Regions from separate parts of the Klebsiella sp. R445 genome, predicted to be linked through region 2. Evidence: predicted binding sites of a transcription regulator. Region 2 holds the regulator's gene; the other holds the start of a gene.
The links. Region 2 encodes Fur, which represses iron uptake genes when iron is present. Its sites were predicted from a motif close to ATAATAATGAGAACNACTATCAA; they were not measured.

Region 1 (15,081 bases), 1.7 Mb from region 2:
GCGGAAGCGGTGATATTCCGCACCGAGGATCAGCGTATGGGCCAGTTCACCGGTGGTGAAGTCGGCACGCAGGCGGTTGTCGGTGGACCACGCATCCAGCGAGCCGCGAGAGCCGCTGTAGCCGCGCGCCAGCATATCGCTGTCGCCAACCCAGCCAACCTGGTAGACCTGATCGAGGGAGACGTTGGTATGGGTGTAGCTTCCGGCGGAGTAGGCCGACCAGGTATCGTCGAACTGATGGGTAAACTCGTAGCTGTAGATCTGCTCGCGACGCTGATAACCGTCGGACGGATCGCCTTCATTGGTACTGGTGGAGAGCTTGCGCCCGTTGTGCGCGTAGCGGGTGCCGTCCAGCGGCAGCGAGCCGTGGTAGCCACCCGACGGATCTTTTTGCAGGTAAGCGCGCAGTAACAACGAGGTGTCGGCATCCGGCTGCCAGAGCAGGGACGGAGAGATGGCATAACGCTCTTCACGGGTATTGTCGTACTGGGTGTCGCTGTTGCGCGTCATCCCGATGATCCGGTAAGCCCACTGGTCGTTAATGGCATCGGTATAATCGAAGGCGGCCCCTTTGGTGTTTTGCGTCCCGCCGCTCAGGCGGAAATGGCCTTCGGAAGTAAACTGTGGGCGTTTCGAGGTCAGGTTAACCACGCCGCCGGGCACGCTCTGGCCATACAGCGCCGAAGAGGGGCCTCTGATCACGTCAACCCGCTCGATAAACCACGGGTCAATCTGCAGGACGTTGTGGCTCCCGCCATCGCTCATCAGGCGCATGCCGTCGAGGAACAGGTTATCCACGTCGCCGCCGTGATAGCCGCGCAATGACACCGTATCAAAACGGGTCGCGCCGCCGCCAAAGCTGGAGTACACGCCTGGGGTATATTCCAGCGCCTGGCTGATGGTGTTGGCCCCCTGGTCATCCATCTGCTGGCGGGTGATCACCGAGACCGACTGCGCGGTGGTGATTAACGGCTGGTCGGTTTTGGTGGCCCCGGCGGAGGTTTTCGCGCTATAGCCCTCGGTGGGAGCGGTGGCGGAGTCAACGGGTTGCGCGGTGACGACCACTGTCTCTTCCGCCAGGCTGGCGAGAGGGAAAGCGGCGGCCAGGGCGCACAGGAGCGCGGAGCGTTTAAAGGTAGTGCGGGCGATCATGGCATAATCCTGAGTAACCGCAGCCTGGTACTCCTGTACGCCGCTACGGAAAAGGCGAAAGTGTCTTCTTTCGTAAAAAAGTAATGCGAATTATTATTGTTACTCTTTGCGTTATCAAGTGATGATTGCGTAGCGTGACAATCAAAACCCATGAAAAGGTTACTGTTTACTGAGTACATCTGGGACAGCGCGGGGCGTGCGGGGCAGTCGACGGGATGACTGGCTACCAGATCTGGTAGCCAGGGTGAACGAAGACCAGGGGGATTTACGGCGCTGTTTTTGCTGCCGGAGCCGCTAGCGCATCGTTGGCGGCAGGTGCGGTGGTGGGGGACGTGCTGGTGGCAGTGGCCGGTTGGGCTGTACTGGCGACCGGGCGCGTGGCCGGTAGCGAGTCACAAGGTTTGTCCTGCGGGCAGACCAGATCCAACATTTTCAGCGTCACGCCGTTGGTCCAGCCGAAGCCGTCCTGCAGCGGATATTCTCCGCCGCCTCCGCCGGTACCCGTCGAGCTGACATCATACTTTTCAACCAATTTTTGCTGGCTGTTATAAGTGTGCTGGACGTTGCTGAGGAAGCGCCAACTGACCTCGAGGGCGACCTTTTTCTGACCGTAGTTCTGCAACCCTTCTGCGGCCACCCACTGCAGCGGCGCCCAGCCGTTGGGAGCATCCCATTGCTGGCCGCTGTTGACGGTGGTGGTGGTTAAACCGCCGGGTTTCAGCAGCTGCGATTCGGCGGCAGCGGCCACCTTCGCGGCCCGCTCGCTGGAGGCGGCATTGACGTACAGCGGGAACAGGGCGGCGGCGGTCAGCTGGTTTCTGACCTTATGGGTCTTGAGATCGTAATCGGCGTACCAGCCTGCCTTATCGTTCCACAGATATTTCTCCAGCGCCTTCTGACGGGCGTTGGCCTGGGCGTCATACTGCGTCGCTTTGGCGTTATCCCCGGCCGCTTTGCTGGCCCGGGAGAGCACCTTCTCCATGTGGAACATCAGGGCGTTCAGGTCCACCGGCACGATGCTGGTGGTGCGAATGGTACCCAGCTGCTGGGGGTTATCCATCCAGCGCGAGCTAAAATCCCAGCCCGAGGCGGCGGCGGAACGCAGGTCACGATAGATCTCGGTGGCCGGGCGATTAGGGTTGTTCTTCGCGGTGGTCACATCATCAAGCCAGGATTCCGGGCGCGGGGTATCATTATCGTCCCAGTAGCGGTTCAGCAACGCGCCATCTTCCATGCGCACTACCCGCTGGTTGGCTTTCCCCGGCTCAAGCGTATCGGCGCCTTTCATCCAATACTGGTACTCTTTTTCCATCTGCGGCAGGAAAGTTTTTAGCGCCTGATCGCCCTCGTGGCTGGCGAGCAGCTCCACCATAAACGGGAAGAACGGCGGCTGCGAGCGGCTCAGATAGTAGCTACGGTTGCCGTTGGGGATATGCCCCCAGGTGTCAATTTCAGAGGCGAAATTCGCCACCATATCGGCGACTTTATCCCAGTGGCCGCTCTCCGCCAGGCCCAGCATGGTGAAGTAGCTATCCCAGTAATAAACCTCGCGGAAACGCCCGCCGGGAACCACGTATGGTTTGGGCAGCGGCAGCAAAGAATCCCACTTCTCGACCTCAACGGTACTGCGGGTCAGCACCGGCCACAGGCCGTTAATATGCTGACGCAGCGTCTGGCCTTTCGGCGGCACATACTGGTCATTCTCTCGCGGCAGGGTGAAATTGAGCTCGACGAAATGGCGCAGGTCGAAGCTGGTCTGGCTTTTTTGCATCCGATAATCGGCGAGGATCATCAGCGGGTCGCTATTGGGGATGGCGTCGGCAAAGGTTTTTTGATCGGCGAAGAGCCGGGCGCTTTGCACATCGTTGAACAGCGGTCCGAGCAGAATATCCGGGGATTGCGGCGCGGGGTGATTTTCCAGGGCCTGGGCGCTCAGCGTCGATAGCGCAAACAGCGCGCCTCCCAGCGCTAAAGCGTAGGGCAGCGTAGGGGGGCGACGTGAAACCTGACTCGTCATGGGGCGTTCTCCTTATTATTTCAGACGGTCTTACCACTGCGTTTGACCATCAGAAAACCTTAGACGAAGATCCGTCGTCCGGGGTGTTGCAGATAACATTTTGCGTGAAAACAGATAATTTACCTGCCATTCCCCGCAGGCTGGCGACATGACAAAACAAAAAACCTATGCTGATCGGCAGCTAATGTTGGCCGGAATTTGCCGGGTGAGGAGGGTGCAGGTGAATCGACGTCATTTTCTGCTGCTGGGGGCCGCGTCGCTGCTGGCGGGCCGAGCGGCTCAGGCCCTTGATGCTCCGCAGCAGCGATTAAATCTCTGGCCGGGAGAACCGCCGGGCGGCGGCGGCCCTTCCGGCGGGCCAGTGCTATCGGCAAGCGGCGCCCTCAGCCAGGTTGCCGTACCGCAGCTGTCGGTCTGGCAACCGGCGACAGCCCGTAGGCACGGCGTACTAGTTGCCGCCGGGGGCGGGTATCGCCATATCGAACTGGCGAAAGAGGCCTGGCCTGCCGCACGCTGGCTGACGTCGCGCGGCTATACCGCCTATGTGCTGAGCTACCGTCTGCCTGAGGAAGGCTGGCGGGCCGGGGCGCTGGCACCATTACAGGACGCCCAGCGGGCGCTGCGTCTGATCCGTCAGCGCGAGCAACGAGTCAGCCTGCTGGGGTTTTCCGCAGGCGGACATCTGCTGGGCATGGCCGCCTGCCGCGCTGCTTTTGCGGCGTACCCGGCGATAGATGCCCTCGATACGCAGCCCGCCCGCGCCGACGGCGCGGCGCTGATCTACCCGATCATTTCCCTGCTGCCGCCCTACAGCCATACTGCGACGCACCGGATCCTCGCCGGGCCGCATGCCTCCGAGGCGGTTGACCGCGCCTGGTCGGTACAGAGCTATGTGAATGCGCATACCCCGCCTTGTTTTCTGGTTCAGGCCGAAGACGATCCGGTGTCCGATCCGCATAACACGCTGATCATGGCCGACGCCTGTTGCCAGCATCAGGTACCGGTCAGCCTCTATCGGTATCCTCACGGCGGGCACGGCTTTGCCATGGGGCGTGCCGGTACTCAGACCGTAGAGTGGCCGGAGCACTATGCACAATGGCTGAAGGGGCGATAACCGGCATGGCGCAAACGGCCAGTTTTTTGCCTCATGGTGGTGCAAAAGGGGCCTGGATCCAGCCCGCGAGCTGGTGGTTTTTTGCACAGTTTCGCGGCACCTTCAGGAGGCATTGCACGCCGATCTCGCGACCCGCTACCTGGCATAATAAATGCTTATCTCTTACCGGGGTTACCCCAAAGTGAGTATAACCGGAGGAGACGGCCATGATAAAAATAACGCTTCCTGACGGGCATTATTATGATGAGATGCTTACCGCGCAGGGACAGCAGCGTCAGCACTATAACGCTTGGTGGCAATGGTTCCACAGCACAGATCAATTCTCTATCCGGCAAAAGAAACAGCAGGCGGAACTGCTTTTTCACCGTATCGGCATCACCTTTAACGTCTATGGGGAAGATGAGGGCACCGAGCGCTTAATTCCGTTCGATAGCGTACCGCGCATTATTCCCGCCGCAGAGTGGAAGAGAATCGATCGCGGGATCCGCCAGCGGGTCAAAGCGCTCAACGCTTTTTTATACGATATCTATCATGAGCAGAATATCCTGCGCGCCGGGCTAATCCCGGCGGAGCAGGTGCTGGCCAATGAGCAATATCAGCCCTGCATGCAGGGCATCGACCTGCCCAATAATACCTATGCGCACATCACCGGCGTCGATATGGTGCGCGACAGCGACGGCCAGTATTACGTGCTGGAGGATAACCTGCGGACCCCGTCAGGGGTGTCGTATATGCTGGAAAACCGCAAGATGATGATGCGTCTCTACCCGGAGATGTTCGAAAATCACCATATTGCGCCGGTGGAACGCTATCCGGGCTATCTGCTGCAGACATTGCGTGAAAGCTCTCCGGTCGACGATCCCTGCGTGGTGGTGATGACGCCGGGACGTTTCAACAGCGCCTATTTCGAACACAGCTTCCTGGCTCAGCAGATGGGGGTTGAGCTGGTGGAGAGCGCCGATCTGTTTATTAAATCGGGCGCCGTCTATATGCGGACCACCGAAGGGCCGCGTCGGGTGGATGTGATTTACCGGCGTATCGACGATGCCTATCTCGACCCGCTGGCCTTCCGTGCCGATTCGATGCTCGGGGTGCCGGGGCTGCTGTCGGTGTACCGCGCCGGTGGTGTGGTGCTGGCCAATGCCATCGGCACCGGGGTGGCGGACGACAAGTCTATCTATCCTTTTGTGCCGGAGATGATCCGCTTTTATCTCGGCGAGCAGCCAATCCTCAACAATATTCCGACCTGGCAGTGCCGCAAGCCGGAGGATCTCCAGTACGTGCTCGGCAATCTGGAGACCATGGTGGTCAAGGAAGTGCATGGCGCCGGGGGCTACGGCATGCTGGTGGGGCCGCGCTCAACCAAAGAGGAGCGCGAGGCGTTTCGCCAGCGTCTGCTCGCCAACCCGGCCAACTATATCGGACAGGATACCCTCGCGTTATCGACCTGCCCGACCTTCGTGGAAGACGGCCTGGCGCCGCGACACATTGATTTACGTCCCTATGTGCTCTCCGGTCATGAGATCCGCCTGGTGCCCGGCGGCCTGACGCGGGTGGCGCTCACGGAAGGCTCGCTGGTGGTGAACTCATCGCAGGGCGGCGGCACCAAAGATACCTGGGTAATGGAGGATGACGAATCATGCTGAGCCGGACTGCGAGTGAACTTTTTTGGATGGCGCGCTATCTGGAACGTGCGGAAAGCTATGCCCGGGTGCTGGACGTGACCTGGAAGTTGTCGATGATCCCGCGCCACAGCCAGCAGTCCAGGGACCTGGCGTTGCCGCTGAATTTATCCTCAACCCATGAGCTGTTTCAGGCTCGGCATGCGCGTTTTACCATGAGCAATTTGCTCAATTTCTTCGCCCTCGATGGCAACAACCCGTGCAGCATTTACAGCTGCGTGGAGATGGCCTGGAACAATGCCCACGCGGTGCGCGGCAGCCTGTCAGCGGAGGTCTGGGAGTGCATCAACGCCACCCGCATTGAACTGCGTAAGCTACGCCAGCAGGGGATTAGCGAGCTGGGCCCCGACGGCTTTTTCGAATGGGTCAAAGAGCGGGTGCACCTGTTTCGCGGGGCGGTTATCGGCACGCTGCTGCGCAACGATGCGCTGAGCTTTATCGGCATCGGCACGTTAATCGAACGGGCCTATTCCACGACGCAGCTGCTGTTGATTAAGGACCAGCAGCTGAACAGCGACCCGGATTCGGTGCGCGAATACTATCGTCTGGATACGCTGCTGAGCGCGGTCAGCGCCCGGGAAGCCTACAACAGTATTTATCGCCAGCCGGTCAGCCGGGAAACGGTGATGGAGCTGCTGATCCTGCGCAATGACGTGCCGCGATCGCTTCGGGCCTGTATCTCTGACCTGATTGGTCAACTGGAGCATATTGCCAACGATCGCTCCCATCTGCCGCTGCGCCTGGCGCATCAGCTGAATGTCGATCTGCGTTTCAGCACCCGCGACGATCTGGCGAGCGCGGATATCCAAAGTTATCTTAACGGGCTGCTGGCGCGCATTAACGCCCTGTCCGACAGCATCAGACAAACGTATCTGGAGGCGCTATGAAACTGGTCATCGATCACCTGACCCGCTATGGCTATGATGAAGAAGTGAAGTTTTCGACCCAGTATCTGCGCCTGACGCCGCGCAGCACCGGGCGGCAAACCGTGAGCTCATGGACGCTGACGCTTCCGGATGGCTCAGCGATAACCACCACCGATACCTGGGGCAATGTTCTGCATGTGTTAACCCTCGACAACCCGCATAAGGAGATTGCGATCCGCGCCAGCGGTGTGGTGGATATCGCTGAGGACGAGGAAGAGAACGAGATCCTGGAGGCAGAGTTGCTCTCGCCGCTGGTCTTTTTGCGCAGCACGCCGCTGACGCGCGCCGACGAGCAGATCCGTGAATTTGCCCTGCGCCTGTATCGTGGCGACGATCCGGAGGAGAGCCTGAATCAGCTGATGGCCGAGCTGCAGCTGAGAATGCCTTACTCTCCGGGTTCCACCCAGGTGCAGGACAGCGCCGCCGATGCCTTTGCGCGTGCCAAAGGGGTCTGCCAGGATCATACCCATGTGTTCCTCGCCTGCTGCCGGGCGCTGGAGATCCCAGCGCGCTACGTCAGCGGCTACGTCTACAGCGATAATGCCCAGCACGTCGCGATGCACGCGTGGGCGGAAGTGTGGTTGAACGGGCGCTGGAAATCCTTTGATATCACCAACAACACCCGCCATCTGAACCAGCATTTGCGTCTGGCGACCGGGCTGGACTATCTCGATGCCTGCCCGGTACGCGGAACCCGGCTGGGCGGCGGCGGGGAAATTATGTTAACCAATGCTGAAGTGCGCGAACATTCGCAACAGGCGCAGCAGCAATAAGGGCAGGAACAAACGACGATGACCTACTGTGTGGCCATGTGTTTAGAAGACGGGCTGGTTTTTGCCTCCGACTCCCGCACCAACGCGGGGGTGGACCATATCGCGACCTTTAAAAAGCTCCATGTTTTTGCCAAAGACGGTGAACGGGTGATGGTGCTGCAATCCGCCGGCAATCTGGCTACTACCCAGAGCGTGATAAGCCTGCTGACGACGCGAATGGCGACGCAGCAGGAACCGCATCTGATGCAGGTCAGCTCACTGTATGATGCGGCGATGCTGATTGGTAAAACTTTGCAGGAGGTGATTCAGCGAGACAGCAGCAACCAGCAGAACTGCGGCAACACCAACTTCAACTGCAATCTGCTGCTGGGCGGGCAGATTGCCGGTGAAACCCATCGTCTGTTCCATATTTACCCGGAAGGCAACTTTATCGAAGCGTCGAGCGATACGCCTTATTTCCAGATTGGCGAAAGCAAGTACGGCAAACCGATCATCGATCGGGTATTAAGCCGCGAGACATCGCTGGAGCAGGCGATGTGCTGCGCCCTGATTTCGATTGACTCTACGCTGCGCAGTAATCTCTCCGTCGGGCTGCCGCTGGACACGCTGCTGTACCGCAGCGACAGCCTTAGCAGTGGCGAGCAGCACCGCATCACCGACAACGATCCCTACTTCAATACCATCCGCAAAGCGTGGTCCGAAGGGCTGCAACACACCTTCCTGACACTGCCGCCGTTTGGGGCCGGCAATCAGCAGTAGGGCGGCCGGTGGCTGATACCACGGTGGCCGATGCCAGCGCGGTATCGGTCGCGGCGCGGGCGTTATCTGCTGATGACATATTTTGCCTGATAAACGTCGCGCTCAGCGTCTGATATTCCGTTTCTGCAAAAGCTAAGTGATTTAAATACTTTGTTTTTTTCTTTCATTTCTCACATCGTCGGGAGGTCAACGTCACGCGCAAAGAGTCCCGGTAGTCATGACAAAAAAATCGTCGATGTATCTGCATCCACAGCAACGTGCGCTTCTCCGTCAGCTGTCCCGTCGCTGGCTATGGCGCAGTGAATTACCCACCTGGTTATTAATTATTGTGGTCTACGGCGGCTGGTTTATGACGCTGGCGTACTGGCAGACGCTGGGGATTATCCCGGCGACGGTGCTGCTGATCTGGTTTACCGCCTGGTATATGTCGTTGCAGCATGAGCTGATTCACGGCCACCCCACCAACCGGGCGTGGTGTAACCAGCTGCTGGGCACGCTACCGCTGGCGGTGTGGTATCCCTACGGCCTTTATCGGGATTCCCATCTGGCGCACCATCATAACGAGCGTCTGACGTTGCCGGTGGATGACCCTGAATCCTACTATTTTACCGACGAGAGCTGGCGGCGTTTCTCGCCCTGGCAGCGTAAGGTGATTCATCTGCGCAATACCTTTATCGGCCGGCTGCTGCTGGCCCCGCTGCTGGATATCGGGCAGACGCTCGCCAGCGCGGTGAAGGCGTTTCGCTATCGGCAGGGCAAGGCGATGGCGATGTGGCTGATTCACCTCGGCCTGCTGGCCGGGCTGCTGGTGTGGATCGCGCACTGTGGTTTTTCACCGCTCTATTATGTGGTTGCGGTCAGTTATCCGGCGCTGGCACTGACCAAAATTCGTTCCTTCTTTGAGCACCGGGCCGCAGACGACCCGCTGGCCCGGTCGGTCATCAATGAGGCCGGACTGGTGTGGCGGGTGCTGTTTCTTAATCTGAACTACCACGCGGTACATCATGATCTGCCCGGCGTTCCGTGGTACGGCCTGAGAAAAATCTACCTGCTTGAACGCGAGCGCTACCAGCAGCGTAATCACGGATTTCTGGTGCGTGGCTATGGGGAATGGTTGCGCGCTTTTCTCTTCAAGGCGGTGGATGTCAACGCCCATCCCGGCGTCAAAAGCGTCAAGCCGGACGGAGAGCATGATGCGCCATAATGTCGATTTACCGATGTACGCCATTCACCCTCAGGAGAATCAGGCAGTAGAGGCTGCGGTACAAGAACTCCTGCAGGCCCGGGGGATTGCCGCGAGCCTGCCGTCAATCGCCACGGATTTACTCTCCCACTGGCGTCAACCGGATCTGTTGCTGAGTCAGACTTGTGGCTACCCGCTCGTGACTTTGCTGCCCGACGTACAGACGGTAGGGTGCTTTCACTATGGGGCCCCCGGTTGCGAAGGGATCGAATATCGCAGCCTGCTGGTGACGCGTGCGGCAAATAGCCCACGGCAACTGGCCGATTTTCACGGACTGCGGGCCGTCTGTAATTCGCCCGATTCGCAGTCTGGCTACAATGTGCTGCGAAAGATGATCGCGCCGCTTGCCCGCAACGGACATTTTTTTGGCGAAGTCATTTTCAGCGGCAGTCACCGACAGTCACTTATCGATTTACAGCAAGGCGTGGGGGATATTGCCGCCATTGATTGCATCAGTTGGGCGCTGCTGGCCCGCCATGAACCTGCGGTGCTGGAGGGGTTGCGCGTCATTGACCGAAGCCCACTGGCGCCAGGGCTACCGCTTATCACCGGGCCGCAAACGTCAGCGGAGACTCTGGCGGGCTTGAGAGCGGCGTTGCAACAGTTGGTCAGCGACCCACAGTATCGTGAACGTTGCGACGCGCAGTTTATCTGTGGGTTTAGCCCGCTGACCCGGGCACCCTATAAGCGGCTGCTGGCATGGCGGGAAGAGGCGCAACTGCAAGGGGTAAGCCAATTGTAAGTGACCGGAGAAGCGGGCTTCTCCGGGGCGAGTATTAGCGTGGATCTGCCGGTGGAGGGTGATGGGTAAAGCGGTTTTCCGCTGGCGGTAAGCCCAGCTTTTCCCGCAGCGTACCCGGCGGATAGCTCGTTCTCATGACGCCGTTGCGTTGAAGAATCGGCACGACCAGCTCGACAAAACGGTCGAAATCACCCGGTAGTAACGGGAACATCAGATTAAACCCATCGGCAGCACCGGCGCGCCAGGTCTCGGTCAGCGCGCTGGCGACTTCCTCCGCGCTGCCAATCAGCAGCCAGCTATCGGAACTTTGCAGCAGTAAACGACCCAGTTGCAGGATGGTCAGCGACGGATCATAATGGCGGATCAGCCGCAGTGCGGTACGGATCCCGTCGAAAGTCTCTTCGTCCGGCAGTGGCGGCAGCGGTTGGTCGACCGCATAGTCTGAGAGATCCATTCGCAGGTATGAAGAGAGCAGATCGATAGCCATCCGGTCGCTCATCAGACGGTTATTAAGCTGTTGTCGCTCCGTTTTTTCCGCCTCAGAATTCACCACTACCGGCAGCACGCCAGCGATGATCTTAAAATGGGCCGGGTCACGTCCCTTGGCCCGCAACCGTTGATTCATCTCCTCGCGATAGCTCAGCCCCTCCTCGATGGACTGAATAAACACGAAGTGCATATCTGACCACGTTGCCGCCAGATCTTTCCCCGCTTCTGATGAGCCTGCCTGCACCAACACCGGATGGCCCTGCGGCGGACGCGGCAGATTTAGCGGTCCGCGAACGGTAAAATACTCACCGCGATGATCGAGGTGATGCACTTTCTGTTTATCGGCAAACAGGCCGCTCGCTTTGTCGTACAGCACCGCATCCTGTTCCCATGAGTCCCAAAGCCGGGTGACGACATCAATAAATTCACCGGCTCGTCGATAACGGTTGCCGTGCTGTGGCAACTGGTCGAGGCCGAAGTTGGCGGCTTCTTCCTCCAGCCACGAGGTCACGATGTTCCAGCTCGCCCGGCCGTTGCTCAGAAAATCGAGTGACGCAAAATAACGAGCAAGGTTATAGGGTTCGTTATAGGAGGTGGACGCCGTGCCCATCAGGCCAATGTGTTCGGTGACGGCCGCCAGCGCACTGAGTAAGGTGATGGGCTCCAGGCGCGCGTTGGCGTAGTGGGTCAGGCCGCTGGGCACCTTGTCCCAGATAGCAATATGGTCTGCAACAAAAATGGCATCTAAAGTGGCCGCCTCGGCTTTTTTAGCCAGCCCGGCATAGTAGTCCAGGCTGAAAATCTCGGTTGTCGGGGCCTGCGGGTGGCGCCAGGAGAAGCGGTAATCGCCCTGGGGATTAAAGAAGAACAGGTTTAAAATCATATGCTCTGTAGACATCGTCATGCTCTTTTGCTGATAGCCACTCCCTGGCCGTGATGATTAGTGGCCTGGCAGATTGGTATTAACCCACTGTTCGGCAACGGTTGCCGGGTCTTTATGCTGCAAATCAACCTGCTGGTTCAGCGCGATCAGCGCCGCATTATCAAGCCGGGAGGAGACCTGATTAAGGACTCTGCTGACGTTGGCGGAAAGGCTGGCTTTGCGCACCAGCGGCACGACGTTCTGGCTGGGTTGCTCATGCTTATCATCGGCTAACACCACCCAATCTTCTTTCGCCAGGTTACCCTGGGTAGAGATCACCGTGGCCACGTCGATCTTGCCGGAGTTCAGCGCCAGACGGGTTAACGGTCCCCCCATATCAAGTGACTTCACCGCCTTAAACTCAAGGCCGTAGACGCGCTTGAGACCCGGAAGCCCGAGGGCGCGCACCGCCAGCTCTGGCGGCCCACCGATAGTCAGTTGATGGGCAATCGGTTGCAGATCGGACAAGGTCGTCAGGTTGTATTTCTTCGCCGTTTCAGCGCGCACTGCCCAGGCGGTAATCGATGTGGCCGGAGAGGGGGTGAGCAGCGTGAATTCGCCGGGCAGTACTTTCGCCAGTTCGGCGCTGACATCGCTCTGGCTGGTGGCCAGGGTTTTCCCGTCATAATAGTTGAGCAGCGCGCCCAGATATTCCGGCACGATATCGATCTCGCCGCTCTTTAATGCCGGCAGGATGATTTCGCGGTTGCCGAGATTCAGCCGCGTTTTTACCTCAATATTATTTTTCTTTAGCGCACTGGCATAAATATTCGCGAGAATAGAACTCTCCGTGAAATTCGCGCCGCCGATCGTTACGCTTTCTGCCAGCGTACTGAAACTAAGACTAAGTAATCCCGCGGTAAGGATCGATAAGCGCCACCGACGGGTGTTAACAGGAAACCCTAATATATGCTTCATAATGCCTCTTTATATGCAGATGATTGGTGGAGTCAGGGCCTATTCTATTAGGCTCTTAATGCTCGGCTACGAGCGTGGTACGGCGATATTTTGGGTTGAAACAGGAAAAACATAATTCACTGCCGATAGCCAGCAGCGAGACCACCAGCGACCCGGCAATAACCTGCGGGAAATCGCGTTGCCCAAGGCCGTCGATCAGGAAACGACCCAGGCCGCCAAGGCCGGCGTAGGCGGCGACTACGGCGGTGGCGATAAGCTGGACCAGCGCGGTACGTATCCCGGCGATAATCAGCGGTGCAGCCAGCGGGATACGCAGCTGCCACAGGCTTTGCCATGGCGTCATTCCTAACGCGGTGGCGGCATCGCAGAGCGGGCGGTCGGCATGATAAATACCGACCCAGGCATTGGTCAGGATCGGCGGGATCGACATCGCCACCAGCGCCGCAAAAACCGGAATGTCGTTAAAGCCAAAGACAATAATGCATAATAAAATGAGTCCTAATGACGGAATGGCGCGACCAATATTAAACAGATTAATAATAATAAACGCACCTTTACGCCAATAACCGAGCGCAATGCCTAGCGGCAGGGCAATTACCGATGACAACACGATGCTAATGAGGACATAATAAATATGCTCGCGCAGGCGTATTAATATTCCCGTATCACCAAGCCAGTGCTCAGGTTGCAAAAGCCAGCGAACCGTCGCAAGTAATATATCCATTAGCGTGTCCAGGGCGTGAGCCAATAGCCGACATGGGCTATCAGGGAGTCCAGTAAAAATGACAGCATGAGGCTTAATACCACGCTGGCAATAATGGGCGTAAGAAAATCCTGATTAAATCCTGCCAGCAGCAATTGCCCCAGCCCGCCCTGGCCAATCAGGGCGGTCACGGTCACCAGCCCGACCAGCGTCACGGAGGCAATCCGCAGCCCGGCAAACAGCGAGGGCACCAGCAGGTGCAGCTCAATATCAATAAAACGATACCCACGGGTGTACCCAAGTGCGCGCGCCGACTCGAGCACGGCGACGGGCAGCTTTTCTATGCCGGCAATGACATTACGTAACAGGATCAACAGTGAGTAAACCGTTAAACCAATGACTGACGTCGTGAGCGACAAGCCGGTAAAAGGTAATAAGAGAATAAATAACGCCAGCGACGGGATGGTAAAGATAACCCCGCAAAGATAAATCAACGGTTGGGTGGTTACCGGCCAGCGTAACGTGAGCACCATGAACGCGCCCGTCAACACGGTTCCAAAAAACAGTGAGATGGCGACCAGCTGCGTATGCTGCCATAGCAGCTCGCCAATCAGGGTTTTGTTGGTATAAATCCACGACCAGTCAATCATAGCGGCGAATTTCCACGTCGCCGTCCAGCACATTGCGCAGCAGAATATGAGAGACGCTGCCCTGGTACTGCCCGTTGCTATCTACGTGGACCAGCACGCCGCCGGGCGCATCCAGCAGGGCGCTATAGGCAAAGCGCAAAGAGTTCAGGGCCGAAAGCGGCTGGGCTATTGGCAACGTAATACGCTTTTCTGGGTCAAACCAGTGCAGGGGACGCTGCTGTTGATCCAGCACCAGCCGCAGCGGGCTGGCGACCGTTGGATGTGCGCTGGCGATCGGTGACAAACCTTCATCCAGAAGCGGGACATCGTGTCGTGGCAACTGACCGACCTGGAGCATCCCGAGGCGCTTAAGATTTGGTTCGGGACCAATAAAACGCTGCACAAACTCGCTGGCCGGGTGCGCCAGAATCTGCTCTGGCGTATCGCACTGCGCCAGCACGCCTCCCTCCTGGAAAATAGCGATTTTATCGCCTAACCGGATGGCTTCATTAATGTCATGCGTTACCAGCACAATGGTCTTATGCAGGCGCTGTTGTAGCAGTAACAGTTCATCCTGCAAGCGTTCGCGTACCACCGGGTCAATGGCGGCAAAGGGTTCGTCCATCAACAGAATCGACGGGTCGGCGGCTAGCGCCCGGGCGATGGCCACGCGTCCTTGTTGCCCGCCAGAGAGTTGGTGCGGATAGCGGGTTAACAGATGACGGTCCAGCGACATCAAGTCCACCAGTTCATCTATACGTGCGCGAATGCGTGATTTGTGCCAGCCAAGTAAGCGCGGCACCGTGGCGATATTTTGTGCCGCTGTCCGGTGGGGAAACAGTGCGGCGCTTTGCATCACAAAGCCAATGTTGCGGCGGACCTGAATAATGTCAGCCTGCGCGATGTTCACCCCCTGCACATAAACGTTGCCGGAATCGGGTTTATCGAGCTGATTGATCATGCGCAATATGGTCGTTTTGCCACAGCCGCTGGGGCCGACGAAAGTACAGAG
Region 2 (15,081 bases):
TCTGGCACGCGGTGTACGTCGAAACTCCGTCCCTGCACCGCCTGCCGGAAGCCAAACGCCGGGCGATCCTCGCGGCCCTGCGGCTTGCTCAGGAGCTGGGGGCGGAAACGGCAACCCTCTCCGACCCACACGAAGAAAAGGCGGTGCTGCACTACGCCCGGGAACATAACCTCGGCAAAATCGTCATCGGTCGCCAGGGCAAGCGCCGCTGGTGGAGCCGTACCGGGTTTGCCGACCGCCTTGCGCGCTACGCGCCAGACCTCGATCTGGTGGTCATCGCCCTCGATGAAAAAAGCGCCCCCCTGCCCGCGCGAGCGAACGATACCCGAACCACCATGGAAAAGTGGCGCCTGCAGATCCAGGGCTGCTTTGTGGCACTCGCACTGTGCGCGGTCATTACGTTGGTGGCGATGCAATGGCTGGTTGGTTTCGAAGCCGCCAACCTGGTGATGCTCTATCTACTCGGCGTGGTGATCATCGCCCTGCTGTACGGCCGCTGGCCGTCGGTGCTGGCGACGGTGATTAACGTGGTCAGCTTCGATCTGTTTTTTGTCTCGCCGCGCGGTACGCTTGCGGTCTCCGACGTGCAATACCTGCTGACCTTCGGGGTGATGCTGACCGTCGGCCTGCTGATCGGGAATCTCACCGCCGGCGTCCGCTACCAGGCGCGCGTGGCGCGCTACCGCGAGCAGCGCACCCGTCATCTGTATGAGATGTCAAAAGCGCTGGCGGTCGGGCGCAGCGAGGATGATATTGCCGCCACCAGTGAGCGCTTTATCGCCTCAACCTTTCAGGCCCGCGGCCAGCTACTGTTGCCCGACGGCAGCGGCAAGCTGCATCCGCTGACCCAGCAGCCCGGCCTGACTTCATGGGATGATGCCATCGCCCGCTGGAGCTTCGATAAGGGCCAGCCGGCCGGAGCCGGTACCGACACGCTGCCCGGCGTTCCCTATCAAATTTTACCGCTGAAAAGCGCCACCCGAACCTGGGGGCTGCTGGTGGTTGAACCGGATAACCTGCGTCAGTTGATGATCCCCGAACAGCAGCGCCTGCTGGAGACCTTTACGCTGCTGGTCGCCAGCGCGCTGGAGCGCCTGACGCTGACCGCCAGCGAGGAGCAAGCTCGCCTCAACAGCGAGCGGGAAAGCCTGCGTAACTCGCTGCTGGCAGCCCTCTCCCATGATTTACGTACCCCGCTGACCGTTTTGTTCGGCCAGGCGGAGATCCTGACCCTCGACCTCGCCAGCGAAGGCTCGAAACATGCGCCCCAGGCCAATGAAATTCGCCAGCACGTGCTCAACACTACCCGGCTGGTGAACAATCTGCTGGATATGGCGCGCATCCAGTCCGGCGGTTTTAACCTGCATAAAGAGTGGCTGACCCTCGAAGAGGTGATTGGCAGCGCCTTACGGATGCTGGAGCCGGGCCTTGGCGGGCAACATATTCAGCTGGCGTTACCCGACCCGCTGCTGCTGGTTCACGTCGATGGCCCGCTGTTTGAACGGGTACTGATCAACCTGCTGGAGAATGCCTGGAAATATGCCGGTTCCCAGGCGCAGATCGGCATCAGCGCGCAGGCCGACGAGAACCAGCTGCTATTGAGCGTGTGGGATAACGGCCCAGGGCTCCCACACGGCAAGGAACAGGCTATCTTTGATAAGTTCGCCCGCGGACATAAGGAGTCGGCGATCCCTGGCGTTGGGCTGGGGCTGGCCATCTGCCGGGCAATCGTCGAAGTGCACGGTGGAACCATCAGCGCCTACACGCGACCGGAAGGCGGTGCCTGCTTCCGTGTTACACTGCCGCGAGAAACGCCCCCGGAGCTGGATGAGTGGCATGGCGCTGCCTGACCCGGCAGCGGTGACATTCCCCGGCGCGAGTCCGTGTTTATCCTGGGCGTTTCAGGCGCAGCATCGCTTATCTGTCTGAACGGGAAGAACTGGTGATTAACGTACTCATTATCGAAGATGAACATGCCATCCGTCGCTTTCTGCGCACCGCGCTGGAAGCCGACGGCATGCGCGTATTTGAAGCCGATACCCTGCAACGGGGCCTGATTGAAGCCGCCACCCGCAAACCTGATTTAACGATCCTTGACCTTGGTCTGCCCGATGGCGACGGCAATGAATTTATCCGTGAGGTGCGTCAGTGGAGCCAGATGCCGATTTTGGTGCTGTCGGCCCGCACCGAGGAGCACGATAAAATCGCGGCGCTGGACGCCGGAGCCGATGACTATCTCAGTAAACCTTTTGGTATCGGTGAGCTGCAGGCCCGGTTGCGGGTGGCTTTGCGCCGCCACGCCGGGACACAGGCGGATGAGCCGGTAGTGCGTTTCGCGGATATCCAGGTCGATATTCCGGCTCGTCGAATTGTTCGCGGCGAAGAAGAGATCCACCTGACCCCCATTGAGTTTCGGCTGCTGAGCGCCCTGCTGAGTAATCCCGGTAAAGTGCTCACCCAACGCCACCTGCTCAATCAGGTGTGGGGACCGAATGCGGTGGAGCACAGCCACTATTTACGCATTTATATGGGGCATCTGCGGCAAAAGCTGGAGGTCGATCCGGCGCGTCCGCAGCATCTGCTGACCGAAACCGGCATTGGTTATCGCTTTATGCCATAACCCGGCGCAACAAAAAAGGGCTCCATGAATATCATGGAACCCTTTTATCACGATCTGCCGCTTAACCCATGCGCCAGATTGTCACCTGACTCAGGCGTTTTTCAGCACTTCGCTGACGATCTCAACCGCTTCTTTCTCGATCTGCTTGCGGTGGGCTTCGCCAAGGAAGCTCTCGCAGTAAATCTTATAGGCATCTTCGGTGCCTGACGGACGCGCGGCAAACCAGCCGTTGTCGGTCATCACTTTCAGACCGCCAATCGAGGCGCCGTTGCCCGGTGCCGCAGTCAGGCGGGCGGTGATCGGATCACCTGCCAGCTGGCTGGCGCTGACCATTTCCGGAGACAGTTTCGACAGCGCCGCTTTCTGTGCGGAAGTTGCCGATGCCTGCAGACGGTTGTAGCTCGGCGCGCCGAAGCGGGCAGCCAGTTCGTCATAGTGCTGCTGCGGGTTTTTACCGGTGACCGCGGTGATTTCAGCGGCCAGCAGGCACATGATAATCCCGTCTTTGTCGGTCGACCACGGCGTACCATCAAAGCGCAGGAACGATGCACCGGCGCTCTCTTCGCCGCCGAAGCCGAAGCTGCCGTCGAACAGACCGTCAACAAACCATTTGAAGCCAACCGGCACTTCCACCAGCTTGCGGCCCAGGTCGTTTACCACCCGGTCGATCATCGCGGAAGAGACCAGTGTTTTACCGACGGCCACATCCTGTCCCCACTGCGGACGGTGCTGGAACAGGTAGTTAATCGCCACCGCCAGATAGTGGTTCGGGTTCATCAGACCAGCCGGCGTCACGATACCGTGGCGGTCATAATCCGGATCGTTGGCAAAGGCCAGATCGAACTTATCGCGCAGTGCCAGCAGGCCCGCCATTGCACACTCAGAGGAGCAGTCCATGCGGATCGCGCCGTCTTTATCGAGGTGCATAAAGCGGAAGGTTTGATCGACATGATCGTTAACGATGGTCAGATCAAGCTTGTAGAATTCTGCGATGCGTTTCCAGTATTCGATACCGGAACCACCGAGAGGGTCGACGCCGAGCTTCAGGCCAGCTTTCTGGATTGCCGCCATATCGACGATATCCGCCAGCCCTTCGATAAACGGCTGCACCAGGTCCTGCTCTTTCACATGACCAGATGCCAGCGCCGCGTCGAGAGAGATGCGTTTGACGCCCTGCAGGCCAGCGGCCAGCAGTTCGTTGGCACGGTTCTCAACCACTTTGGTGACGTTGGTATCAGCCGGGCCGCCGTTTGGCGGATTGTATTTGATACCACCATCTTCCGGCGGGTTGTGGGACGGCGTAATCACGATGCCATCCGCCAGCGGGCCACCTTTTTTATTGTGCACCAGAATAGCGTTGGAAATGGCCGGTGTCGGGGTGAAACCGTTGTTTTCCTGCACGATAACATCAACACCGTTCGCCGCCAGCACTTCCAGTACGGAAATGAAAGCAGGCTCAGAGAGCGCGTGGGTGTCTTTACCAACGTAGCATGGACCGGTGATACCGTTCTTCGCGCGATCTTCAGCAATCGCCTGAGCGATCGCCAGAATGTGCTGCTCATTGAAGTTATGGCGAGCCGCACTGCCGCGATGGCCTGAGGTCCCGAACTTCACGGCATGCTCCGCATTGCCCACTTCCGGCTTCAGTACATAGTACTGCGCGGTCAACTGAGCGACGTTAATCAAATCACTCTGTTGTGCAGGTTGCCCCGCACGCTTATCGATTGCCATTGCCTGATCCTTCTGATGCAAGGTGAATAAAACTAGATCGTGCCGCAGACTTTCTCAATTAATTCCGCAGGGAACTGCATCGACTGCATGATGTGTTCAATCATGCTGCACTTGCGGCCGGTATTGGTATTGGTGATGACCCACCACGGCGTACCCGGAACCTGTTTCGGCTTGGTCTGGTTGCCGCTTTTCAGCAGGATCCGCGAATCTTCTGCAAAGTAGACGCGGGTACGTCCGTGCAGAGACTCGGTCGCCTCGGAAAACGCTTTATTGTCCAGAGAATAGAGCGTCGTCAGGATCAACATAAAACGGTTAACCGCACGTTTTTGTTCGGCGTACTCATCTGATAACAGCAGTTCGCGCATGGCACGGACTTTATCTTTCGCCGGGTTCGCGGGTTTAACCTCAACGACAGGAGTCGCTGACGGTGCCGGAGCCGCTTTCGCGATCGGTGCGGTAGTCTGGGAAGCGGCGGAAAATTTCAGCATGCGCCGTAAAATGTCGGATGCACTCTCACCAATATGCTGGGTGTGGCTGGCAATATAGCGATAGAGATCATCATCAACTTCAATTGTTTTCATCTTAATCCAGTGCGATATCTTATTCTGAATACAAGTTGTCAGGATTATAAGGACAAATCCTGACCGCGAATAGCGTCAAACCAGGATGGCGGTAAAACTCAGATAGCTCTGGGTCTTGCAGCCGGATGGCAGAATGTCCAACATAATACCCTAACCCGACGAAGCGAAAAAAAGAACTTTGCCATGAAATTAAATAGCCGCGCGCAATCTGCACAAAATCCGCACAATAATTCTCCTGTCATCCTCGTCCACGGCCTGTTCGGCAGTCTCGACAACCTCGGGATCCTCGCTCGCGATCTGGTCAGCGACCACGATGTTGTGCAGGTTGATATGCGAAATCATGGGCTCTCCCCTCGTTCACCAGAGATGAGCTATGCGGCGATGGCGCAGGATCTGATCGATACGCTGGACGATCGACAGATTGAGAAAGCCACGTTTATCGGTCATTCGATGGGCGGTAAAGCGGTGATGGCGCTCAGCGCCGTGGCCGCCGATCGCATTGATGGCCTGGTCGCTATCGATATTGCCCCTGTGGATTATCACGTGCGTCGCCACGACGAAATTTTTGCCGCTATTAACGCCGTCACCGAAGCCGCCGCGACCTCTCGCCAGCAGGCAGCCGCCGTGATGCGCGAACATCTGCAGGAAGAAGGGGTGATTCAGTTCCTGCTGAAATCCTTCGTCGATGGCCAGTGGCGCTTTAATGTGCCGGTGCTATGGGACCAGTACCCGCATATTGTGGGCTGGGAACCTATTCCGGCGTGGCCGCATCCGGCGCTGTTTATCCCTGGCGGGAATTCACCTTACGTCACCGATGCCTATCGTAACACCCTGCTCGCCCAGTTCCCGCAGGCGCGGGCGCATGTGATTGCCGGGGCCGGCCACTGGGTCCATGCCGAGAAACCGGAGGCCGTTTTGCGCGCAATTCGCCGCTATCTGAGCACACGACAGGCCTAACTGGCTAAAAACTGCCCGACCGCGCAGCAGAATGCCCGCGGTCGTTGGCGCAGCGGTTCGCCTGATGTATTATGGCGCGCTATCTGTGTCGGCTATAGCCCGACAACCTGTTTCCCCGAAGTCACTCAGAATCATGGCAAAAGAACAAACGGACCGTACGACATTAGATTTGTTCGCAACCGAGCGGCGCCCGGGAAGACCAAAGACCAATCCGCTTGCGCGCGATGAACAACTGCGCATCAACAAACGTAATCAGCTCAAACGCGATAAAGTTCGCGGGCTGAAGCGTGTTGAGCTAAAACTCAACGCGGAGGCAGTAGACGCACTCAATGAGCTGGCGGAAGCACGCAATATGAACCGCAGCGATTTGATCGAAGAGATACTCATGACTCAGTTGGCTGCCCTGCATCGCCAGGATAAAGCCTGAAAATCCTCAAAAAAACGCTTTCATGTAGCAGAGTGTGCAGTCGGGCGTGATTGCTGTTTCCGCGCCCGCGCCTGTTCTGCTATGATTGCCGTTATCTGCGGGCATTACGCCACTACCACATTATTAAGTTTCAAGAGGTTATTTTACTCATGGCAATCATCGGCATCTTTTTTGGCAGCGACACGGGCAACACCGAGAATATTGCAAAAATGATTCAGAAGCAGCTTGGTAAAGATGTTGCTGATGTTCACGACATTGCCAAGAGCAGCAAAGAAGATCTGGAAGCCTACGACATTCTGCTGCTCGGCATTCCTACCTGGTACTACGGTGAAGCGCAGTGCGACTGGGACGATTTCTTCCCGACGCTGGAAGAGGTCGACTTCAACGGTAAACTGGCTGCACTGTTTGGCTGCGGCGACCAGGAAGACTATGCAGAATATTTCTGTGATGCATTAGGCACCATTCGCGACATTATCGAGCCGCGCGGCGCCACTATCGTGGGTCACTGGCCGACGGCGGGCTACCATTTTGAAGCCTCTAAAGGCCTGGCGGATGACGACCACTTCGTCGGTCTGGCTATCGATGAAGATCGCCAGCCTGAATTGACCAACGAACGTGTCTCTCAGTGGGTGAAGCAGATTTCTGAAGAGCTGCACCTCGAAGAAATCAAAAACGCATAATGATAAAACGGCGTTACCTTATGGTTTCGCCGCTTTGATAGGTAAAAGCAATAAAACTAATAGCTACAAGTTTTTAACTTTTAACCACATATCTGTACAATGTCCTCTGATTCGATGAGGTCAGGTGACGCAGTTTGTAACTGGCACCTCGTTTTTAACAGCATACAAGGCACGATGCTTGCGGTTTTCATTTCAACATGGCAGTTCTATAATGAGACGCATTACATCGGGTGATTCTCTGTATTACTTCCGCTGATGGAAGTAGATCGATTAGCAACAGGACAGATTCCGCATGACTGACAACAATACCGCATTAAAGAAGGCTGGCCTGAAAGTCACACTTCCACGATTAAAAATCCTGGAAGTTTTACAGGAACCGGATAACCATCACGTCAGTGCGGAAGATTTATACAAACGCCTGATCGACATGGGTGAAGAAATTGGTCTGGCTACCGTATACCGCGTACTGAACCAGTTTGATGATGCTGGCATTGTTACCCGCCATAATTTCGAAGGCGGTAAATCTGTTTTCGAACTGACGCAGCAGCATCATCACGATCACCTTATTTGCCTCGATTGTGGCAAAGTGATCGAGTTCAGTGATGACTCTATTGAAGCGCGCCAGCGTGAAATCGCTACCCGTCACGGCATTCGTCTGACCAACCACAGCCTGTACCTGTACGGCCACTGTGCAGAAGGCGACTGCCGCGAAGATGAGCATGCACACGACGCGGTGGAAAAATAAGTTTCCCGCCGCGCAAACAGCAAAAAGCCAACCTGACGGTTGGCTTTTTTTATGCGCTGATGGCAGAAGGCTATCAGGGCTTGGTATTGTTGCTGCGGATCTCTTTCCAGATCTGGTCGCAACGCGCTTTCACGGCCTGATCGTTGCCGGTGCGGGTCGCCAGAATACACTGCTGGTAATCGAGGACACGCACGCTTTCCTGATTTGCGAACTGCTGATGCTGCTTATCTTCTTTCAGCACATCCAGCACGCTCTGGCAGGCCTGGACCTTGTCCGGGTTGCCTTCCGCGGTATTAATGCAGGCGCTGTAGGCATCTTTCAGTTTTGCATCTTCTTTCGGCGCGGGAGACTGCGTACAGGCTACCAACCCTGATGCCATTATCGCGATGAGCAACAGTTTTTTCATCATTAACCTCTCAGAGTTGCGGCAGGTTCAGGCCTGCCGCGACGGCATCAGAAAATAGTGAACGGGGCAATAACCATGAATTTCACGTCACGCTCATCCTGGAAGATGTTGCCATAACCACCGCTCCAGCTCGGGATATCGGAGTGGTTGTCGTATTGCGTGAAGTGCAGTTTGAACAACGTGCCTTTGGCGCGCCCGTCCTGGACGGTGTACATGGCATCCAGGCTGTAGGCCGACTCTTTCAGACGAGTATCCGCGTTGTAGTAAGCGTCCGGCGTAGACATTCTTCCCGGCTTAGCATCCCAGGCGTAAACGTATGATGCACCAAACGCCCAGCCCGGCATGTTCCAGTTTTTCATGTCATACATCGCGCCGAAGAACACCGCTTTTTCGCCGTTGGCGTTGAAGTCAGAGCGGTTATCCCACCACACATCAAGACGACCGTTGGACGACGCATAGGTCGGGGTCATACGCTGCAGGAAGTAACCCTGCTGGCCATCGGCTTTCACCCAGGTCCCTTCCAGACGCAGGTCGAGCACATCAGCGACCTTGTAACCGAAGGTCAATGCCTGCAGCCAGGCGGTACCGTCGTAAATATCGTTGCTGCCGCCGTTGCTGACTTTGTCACGCGTACCGTAGAACTGGTAGCTGGTGTTTAACGGCGTACCGGCAATATCAAATTTGTAGCTGGCTTTGGCAAAATACTGGTCGATATAACCTTCAGCCTGACCAAACGCCGCTTCCAGCACGAGGTCATTTTTAAAATCGTATTTGGCGCCCAGCGAGTGCAGATAATCGACTTTGGTTTTCTTGTCGTTCTGATAGAACTCATCCATTTCGATGTGCCATGGCGCTTTGTATTCGTTCGTCCACATGTAGGAGAAACTCAGCGCACCGGCGTCGCCGTAATCAAAATTGGCCCCGGCTTCAGCCCCCTGGTAAGTACCCGGCATAAAGCTCCAGTGCGGAGCCAGCAGCGTTTGCCCGGTTGGCTGGATATAACCGGCACGCGCCCATACCGGGCCATATTTAAATTTCGCCGCAGCCTTATACAGGCTGATCCCGCTCTTATCGCCAGAGTAATCTTCGTCATACGCTTTATTTCGTGAAGAGAAGGCAATTTCGTTCGGGTGTCCGCTCTCGCTGCTTTCCGCCATTTCGATGGCGGTAAAGGCCGCCACGTCAAGACCGAACATATCGGCAGCATAACCGGACTGGAAGTCGAGGTTGGCGTTCCAGGTGGAGTGAGAAAGGTTGGTTTTGTACTGATCGCCGTCGGTCACATCTTTACGGTCACGCTCACGCTGCCAGTAATAGATACCGCCGGTTAATGTGGAATCATCAATAAATCCTGCTGCGCTGGCCTGCGGGACAACGATCCAGCTCGACATCGCGGTGACGGCGGCAATAGCCAACGCCAGCGTACTACGTTTGCCACTAAACGTACGCATGTGCATATCCTCTTTGACGTTTTAAAAGCGGTGCCAAGGGCAAACCGCGAAAAAATAAATAAGACTGCTAAAAAGTGGAGCGGTAAAAATCCGCCTGACCACTATTGATAGACTATTTTTCGTGACGCGAATTATCAATCTCTTTCGCCGACCAAAGCTTAAGATTATGACAAAGCGCACATATTCCATTTCTTTTTGTTACAATATTAGGCGTCATACTTTTGTCGCTTAAGTAATTGCAAAATCAGGATAAAATAGAAAATGAAAGCGCTTACAATGGTTTTTCACGCCATAATCGCCGATAGACCAGGCGCGAAATTCAACCAGTTGCAAACAAGATTAATTCGCATCACGAAAATAACCGAACCCGCTTTCTTGAGCGTCGCTTCAGCGGGAATATTTGCCGTCCCCACCTCCCTTCGAAATTCAATGCTCTACAGTTAATCTCATCACTGTCTTATAAAAGTTATTCACACCATGCGTTTTGAGTTAACGACCTATTTTCAGGGGCGATTCTGGCTGCTGCTGGCGGTTTGCGCGGCGCTAATAAGCTATTTCTTACTGCCGCGAGGATTGGGGACGATTCAGCGCGCATTGATTAGCTGGAACGTGCTGGCGTGGCTGTATTTGCTGTTTATGTGGTTGCGAATGCTGTCAACCAAAGTCAGCGACATACCGCGTATCGCCAGACGACAGGACCAGAGCGCGACCCTGGTATTAACCCTGATGATACTCGCCTGTTCGGCCAGCATCATTACCATCCTCAGCGAGCTTTCCACCCTGAAAGCGCTGACCGGTGGCACCCGGGTACTGCACCTGGTGCTGACGGCAACCACCCTGATTGCCTCCTGGACCTTATTACCCAGCTCTTTCGCCATGCATTACGCGCACCGGTATTACCTGACCCTCAGCGATGAGGTCACCCCGATGATTTTTGCAGAAAAGCCCGACGCGCCGGGTTATTGGGATTTTCTCTACTACTCCTTCACTATCGCCGTCGCCTCGCAAACCGCAGATGTGGCTACGGGGACCACCGACATGCGTAAAATAACCCTGCTCCAGTCGGTTATCTCATTCATCTTTAATCTCATTATTCTTGGTCTATCGGTAAATGTCGGGGCCGGATTATTAAGTTAGCGACGGAAATGGCCGGCAGGATGCGCCAGGCAATGCCTGAGCGGCTATTGTCAGCAAAGAGGTCGTGACAGGTGAGATAAAAAAACGCCGCTTAGCGCGGCGTTTTTGATGGCGATATGCGACGCGGATTTATGCGCCGATTTTTGCCCAGGTATCACGTAGGCCCACGGTGCGGTTAAACACCAGATGGGTCGCGGTAGCATAACGGCTATCGAGGCAGAAATAACCTTCACGCTCGAACTGATAGGCTTTGCTGGCCTGTGCTTCCGCCAGGCTCGGCTCCGCGAAGCCGTGCTTAATCACCAGCGATTTCGGGTTCATAACCGTCAGGAAATCGTCTTCTGCGCCTGGGTTCGGCACGCTGAACAGACGATCGTAGAGACGGATTTCAACCGGCAGCGCGTGTGCTGCGCTGACCCAGTGGATCACGCCTTTCACCTTACGGCCATCGGCAGGATCTTTGCTCAGCGTATCGGCGTCGTAGGTACAGAAGATGGTGGTGATAGTCCCTTCGTCATCCTTCTCTACGCGTTCGGCTTTGATCACGTAGGCATTGCGCAGGCGCACTTCTTTGCCCAGCACCAGACGCTTGTACTGCTTGTTGGCTTCTTCACGGAAGTCGGCGCGGTCAATCCAGATCTCAGCGCTGAACGGAACGTCACGGCTGCCCATCTCCGGTTTGTTCGGATGATTCGGCATCGTCACCATTTCGCTGTCGCCCTGCGGGTAGTTTTCGATAACCAGTTTAACCGGATCGATCACCGCCATCGCACGCGGGGCGTTTTCGTTGAGATCTTCACGGATGCAGGATTCCAGCGACGCCATCTCAATGGTGTTGTCTTGCTTGGTCACGCCAATGCGCTTGCAGAACTCGCGGATGGACTCGGCGGTATAGCCACGACGACGCAGACCGGAAATAGTCGGCATACGCGGGTCGTCCCAGCCTTCAACATGTTTCTCGGTCACCAGCTGGTTCAGCTTACGCTTGGACATCACGGTGTATTCGAGATTCAGGCGCGAGAATTCATACTGACGCGGGTGAACCGGGATGCTGATGTTGTCCAGCACCCAGTCATACAGGCGACGGTTGTCCTGGAACTCCAGAGTACACAGCGAATGGGTAATGCCTTCCAGCGCATCGCTGATGCAGTGCGTAAAGTCGTACATCGGGTAGATGCACCACTTGCTGCCGGTCTGGTGGTGATCGGCGAATTTAATCCGGTACAGCACCGGATCGCGCATCACGATAAACGGCGATGCCATATCGATTTTCGCACGCAGGCAGGCTTTGCCCTCTTCAAAACCACCGGCACGCATTTTTTCAAACAGCGCCAGGTTCTCTTCCACACTGCGATCGCGATACGGGCTGTTTTTTCCCGGTGCTTTCAGCGAACCGCGGTATTCGCGAATTTCATCCGCCGACAGTTCGTCAACGTAGGCCAGGCCTTTGTTAATCAGCTCAACGGCATACTGGTGCAGTTGATCAAAATAATCAGACGAGTAGCAAACTTCCCCGGACCAGTGGAAACCTAACCACTGCACGTCGTTTTTAATCGACTCAACGTATTCGATATCTTCTTTCACCGGGTTGGTGTCATCGAAACGCAGATTGCATTGGCCTTGATAATCCTGAGCAATACCGAAGTTCAGGCAAATAGATTTTGCATGGCCAATGTGCAGATAACCGTTCGGTTCCGGTGGGAAACGCGTGTGAACGGTGGTGTGCTTACCAGTAGCCAGATCTTCATCAATGATCTGACGAATAAAGTTAGTCGGGCGGGCTTCTGCCTCACTCATCGTGGGTTCCTCAAAGCGTAAACAACGTATAACGGCACATGATCTTACAAGCAGGACGTAGTGACAACTATTAGTTACGCAAAATCGCTGTCTGAAGATGATTATGGGGTCATTTGCTGTAAAAAAAAGCGGCGGAGGTTTCCCCCCGCCGCTCAGGCATAAACTCTACTCAGGAGCCTTACTTGCCTTTAATCTCATACAGTGGCGTCTGGCCAGCGATAACCTTACCGGTCGCCAGAATCACCAGCGCGCTGTAATCGTCGCTGTTGCTGCAGACTACCGGGCTGATCATTGAGCGTGCATTGGCATTCAGGAAGTCGAGATCCATTTCCAGAATTGGCTGGCCGGCTTTGACTTCCGCACCCTCTTCTACCAGGCGTTTGAAGCCCTTGCCTTCCAGGGCGACGGTATCGATGCCCATATGGACAACAATTTCCGCGCCGTTTTCGGTTTCCAGACAGAACGCGTGGTTGGTATTGAAGATCTTAACCACTGTCCCTGCCGCTGGCGCGACCACGGTTTTATCCGTCGGTTTCACCGCCACACCGTCGCCGACAGCTTTGCTGGCGAAGGCTTCATCAGGTACCTGCTCCAGCGCCACGATATCACCGGTAATTGGCGATACCAGCGCCTCAATGGTTTTGGCATTCGCTACGGCCTGCGGTTTTGCGGCAGCCGTCGCTGCGGGTGCGCTTGCCGTGGCCGCTGCTGCGGCAACCGGACCGGTGGTCTTCATGGCGTTAGCAATTTTTTCGGCGACGAAGCCAACGATGATCTGGACGCTGGTTTTGTTCAGGCGAATCACGCCAGAAGCCCCCAGTTTTTTCGCCAGTGCTTCATTCACTAATGCGGAGTCTTTAACGTTCAGACGCAGACGGGTGATACAGGCGTCGATACCGGTCAGGTTGTCAGAACCGCCGACGGCGGCAATGTACTGACGCGCCAGACCTGCAACATCCTGCTCTTTATCACCGCTCACATTCACATCCTGACCATCTGCTTCGCTGCCGGCAACCGCCAGTTCACGACCTGGGGTCATCAGGTTGAATTTAGTGATGGTGAAGCGGAACACCACGTAGTAAATCACGAAGAACACCAGACCCTGCGGGATCAGCATGTACCAGTGAGTTGCCAGCGGGTTACGAACCCAAAGCATCATATCCACCAGACCGGCGCTGAAGCCAAAGCCTGAGATCCAATGCATGCTCGCTGCAATAAAGACAGAAAGACCAGTCAACACGGCGTGAATGAAATACAGCACCGGCGCCACGAACATGAAGGAGAATTCCAGCGGTTCGGTGATACCGGTAAAGAAGGCAGCAAATGCACCCGCCATCATAATACCCAGCACTTTCGCTTTATTCTCAGGACGCGCGCAGTGATAGATAGCCAGCGCCGCACCCGGCAGACCGAACATCATGATCGGGAAGAAGCCCGCCTGATAACGACCGGTGATACCGATTTCCGCTTTACCCGCCGCGATAGACTGTGCACCACCGAGGAAGTTAGGAATATCGTTGATACCGGCCACGTCAAACCAGAATACGGAGTTCAGCGCGTGGTGCAGACCAACCGGGATCAGCAGACGGTTGAAGAACGCATAGATACCTGCGCCCGCAGAACCGAGTTTCTGGATGTGCTCACCGAAGTTTACCAGACCGCCAAAAATGATCGGCCAGATGTACATCAGGATAAACGCGACGGCGATCATCACAAACGAGGTGAGGATTGGCACCAGACGGCGGCCGCTGAAGAACGACAACGCTTTCGGCAGTTCAACGCCGCTGAAGCGGTTGTACAGTTCGGCGGAGATAATACCGACAAGGATACCGACGAACTGGTTTTCGATTTTACCGAAAGCCGCCGGGACTTGATCCAGAGGAATCTTCTGGATCATCGACACTGCAGCAGGAGAACAAAGCGTGGTCAACACAAGGAAGCCCACAAAACCGGTCAGTGCCGCAGCACCATCTTTATCTTTGGACATACCGTAAGCCACACCAATGGCGAACAGTACGGACATGTGGTCGATGATAGCCGAACCGGATTTGATCAGCAGCGCCGCTAGAGCGTTGTCGCCACCCCAGCTAACCGGGTCAATCCAGTAACCGACACCCATTAAGATCGCTGCCGCTGGCAGCGTGGCGACCGGCACCATCAGTGCGCGACCAACCTTTTGTAAATAGCCTAGAATGCTCACTTTATTCCCCCTATTAGACCCCGTAAGGCTCGTGTAAAGCCATTTTTTTATTGTGTAACCAGGTCAGATTTTTAACTTACTGGTAAAGTGTGTTGAAAATTAATTCGTATCGCAAATTAATTACGTATTTTTTGTGACTATAATCACCAAATATCGTATTAACCCCTCCCGATGGCTGGCTAACTTCGAAAACTTATTTTATCATTCAAAAAATCAACACGGATTGACCCCGGTCGGCGTAGAGACTGCAATACTCTTAATAGTATGCTGGCGCCAATCCGCCAGGTTCTAATTTAACTATAGAGGTGAAGAATGAGACTGATCCCCCTGGTAACCGCTGAACAAGTCG

Region 1: the regulator Fur is predicted to act here: its motif matches at 1,230-1,252, upstream of ACMYSN_RS24700 (TonB-dependent siderophore receptor).

Annotation. Positions count from the first base shown of each region.
Region 1 covers NZ_CP180446.1:5,248,639-5,263,719, forward strand. The annotation lists gene ACMYSN_RS24700 (TonB-dependent siderophore receptor) at 1-1,152, opposite strand, end outside; gene ACMYSN_RS24705 (alpha,alpha-trehalase) at 1,418-3,169, opposite strand; gene ACMYSN_RS24710 (alpha/beta hydrolase) at 3,390-4,283, shown strand; gene ACMYSN_RS24715 (circularly permuted type 2 ATP-grasp protein) at 4,490-5,929, shown strand; gene ACMYSN_RS24720 (alpha-E domain-containing protein) at 5,923-6,852, shown strand; gene ACMYSN_RS24725 (transglutaminase family protein) at 6,849-7,664, shown strand; gene ACMYSN_RS24730 (proteasome-type protease) at 7,683-8,423, shown strand; gene ACMYSN_RS24735 (fatty acid desaturase) at 8,641-9,627, shown strand; gene ACMYSN_RS24740 (phosphate/phosphite/phosphonate ABC transporter substrate-binding protein) at 9,617-10,408, shown strand; gene ACMYSN_RS24745 (LLM class flavin-dependent oxidoreductase) at 10,443-11,795, opposite strand; gene ACMYSN_RS24750 (ABC transporter substrate-binding protein) at 11,838-12,737, opposite strand; gene ACMYSN_RS24755 (ABC transporter permease) at 12,793-13,461, opposite strand; gene ACMYSN_RS24760 (ABC transporter permease) at 13,461-14,090, opposite strand; gene ACMYSN_RS24765 (ABC transporter ATP-binding protein) at 14,083-15,081, opposite strand, start outside.
Region 2 covers NZ_CP180446.1:1,646,872-1,661,952, forward strand. The annotation lists gene kdpD (sensor histidine kinase) at 1-1,850, shown strand, start outside; gene kdpE (response regulator transcription factor KdpE) at 1,943-2,620, shown strand; gene pgm (phosphoglucomutase (alpha-D-glucose-1,6-bisphosphate-dependent)) at 2,711-4,351, opposite strand; gene seqA (replication initiation negative regulator SeqA) at 4,384-4,932, opposite strand; gene ybfF (esterase) at 5,116-5,889, shown strand; gene ybfE (LexA regulated protein) at 6,023-6,316, shown strand; gene fldA (flavodoxin) at 6,466-6,996, shown strand; gene fur (ferric iron uptake transcriptional regulator) at 7,289-7,741, shown strand; gene ACMYSN_RS07715 (ChiQ/YbfN family lipoprotein) at 7,815-8,147, opposite strand; gene chiP (chitoporin ChiP) at 8,195-9,598, opposite strand; gene ACMYSN_RS07725 (DUF1345 domain-containing protein) at 10,076-10,735, shown strand; gene glnS (glutamine--tRNA ligase) at 10,865-12,532, opposite strand; gene nagE (N-acetylglucosamine-specific PTS transporter subunit IIBC) at 12,711-14,732, opposite strand; gene nagB (glucosamine-6-phosphate deaminase) at 15,045-15,081, shown strand, end outside.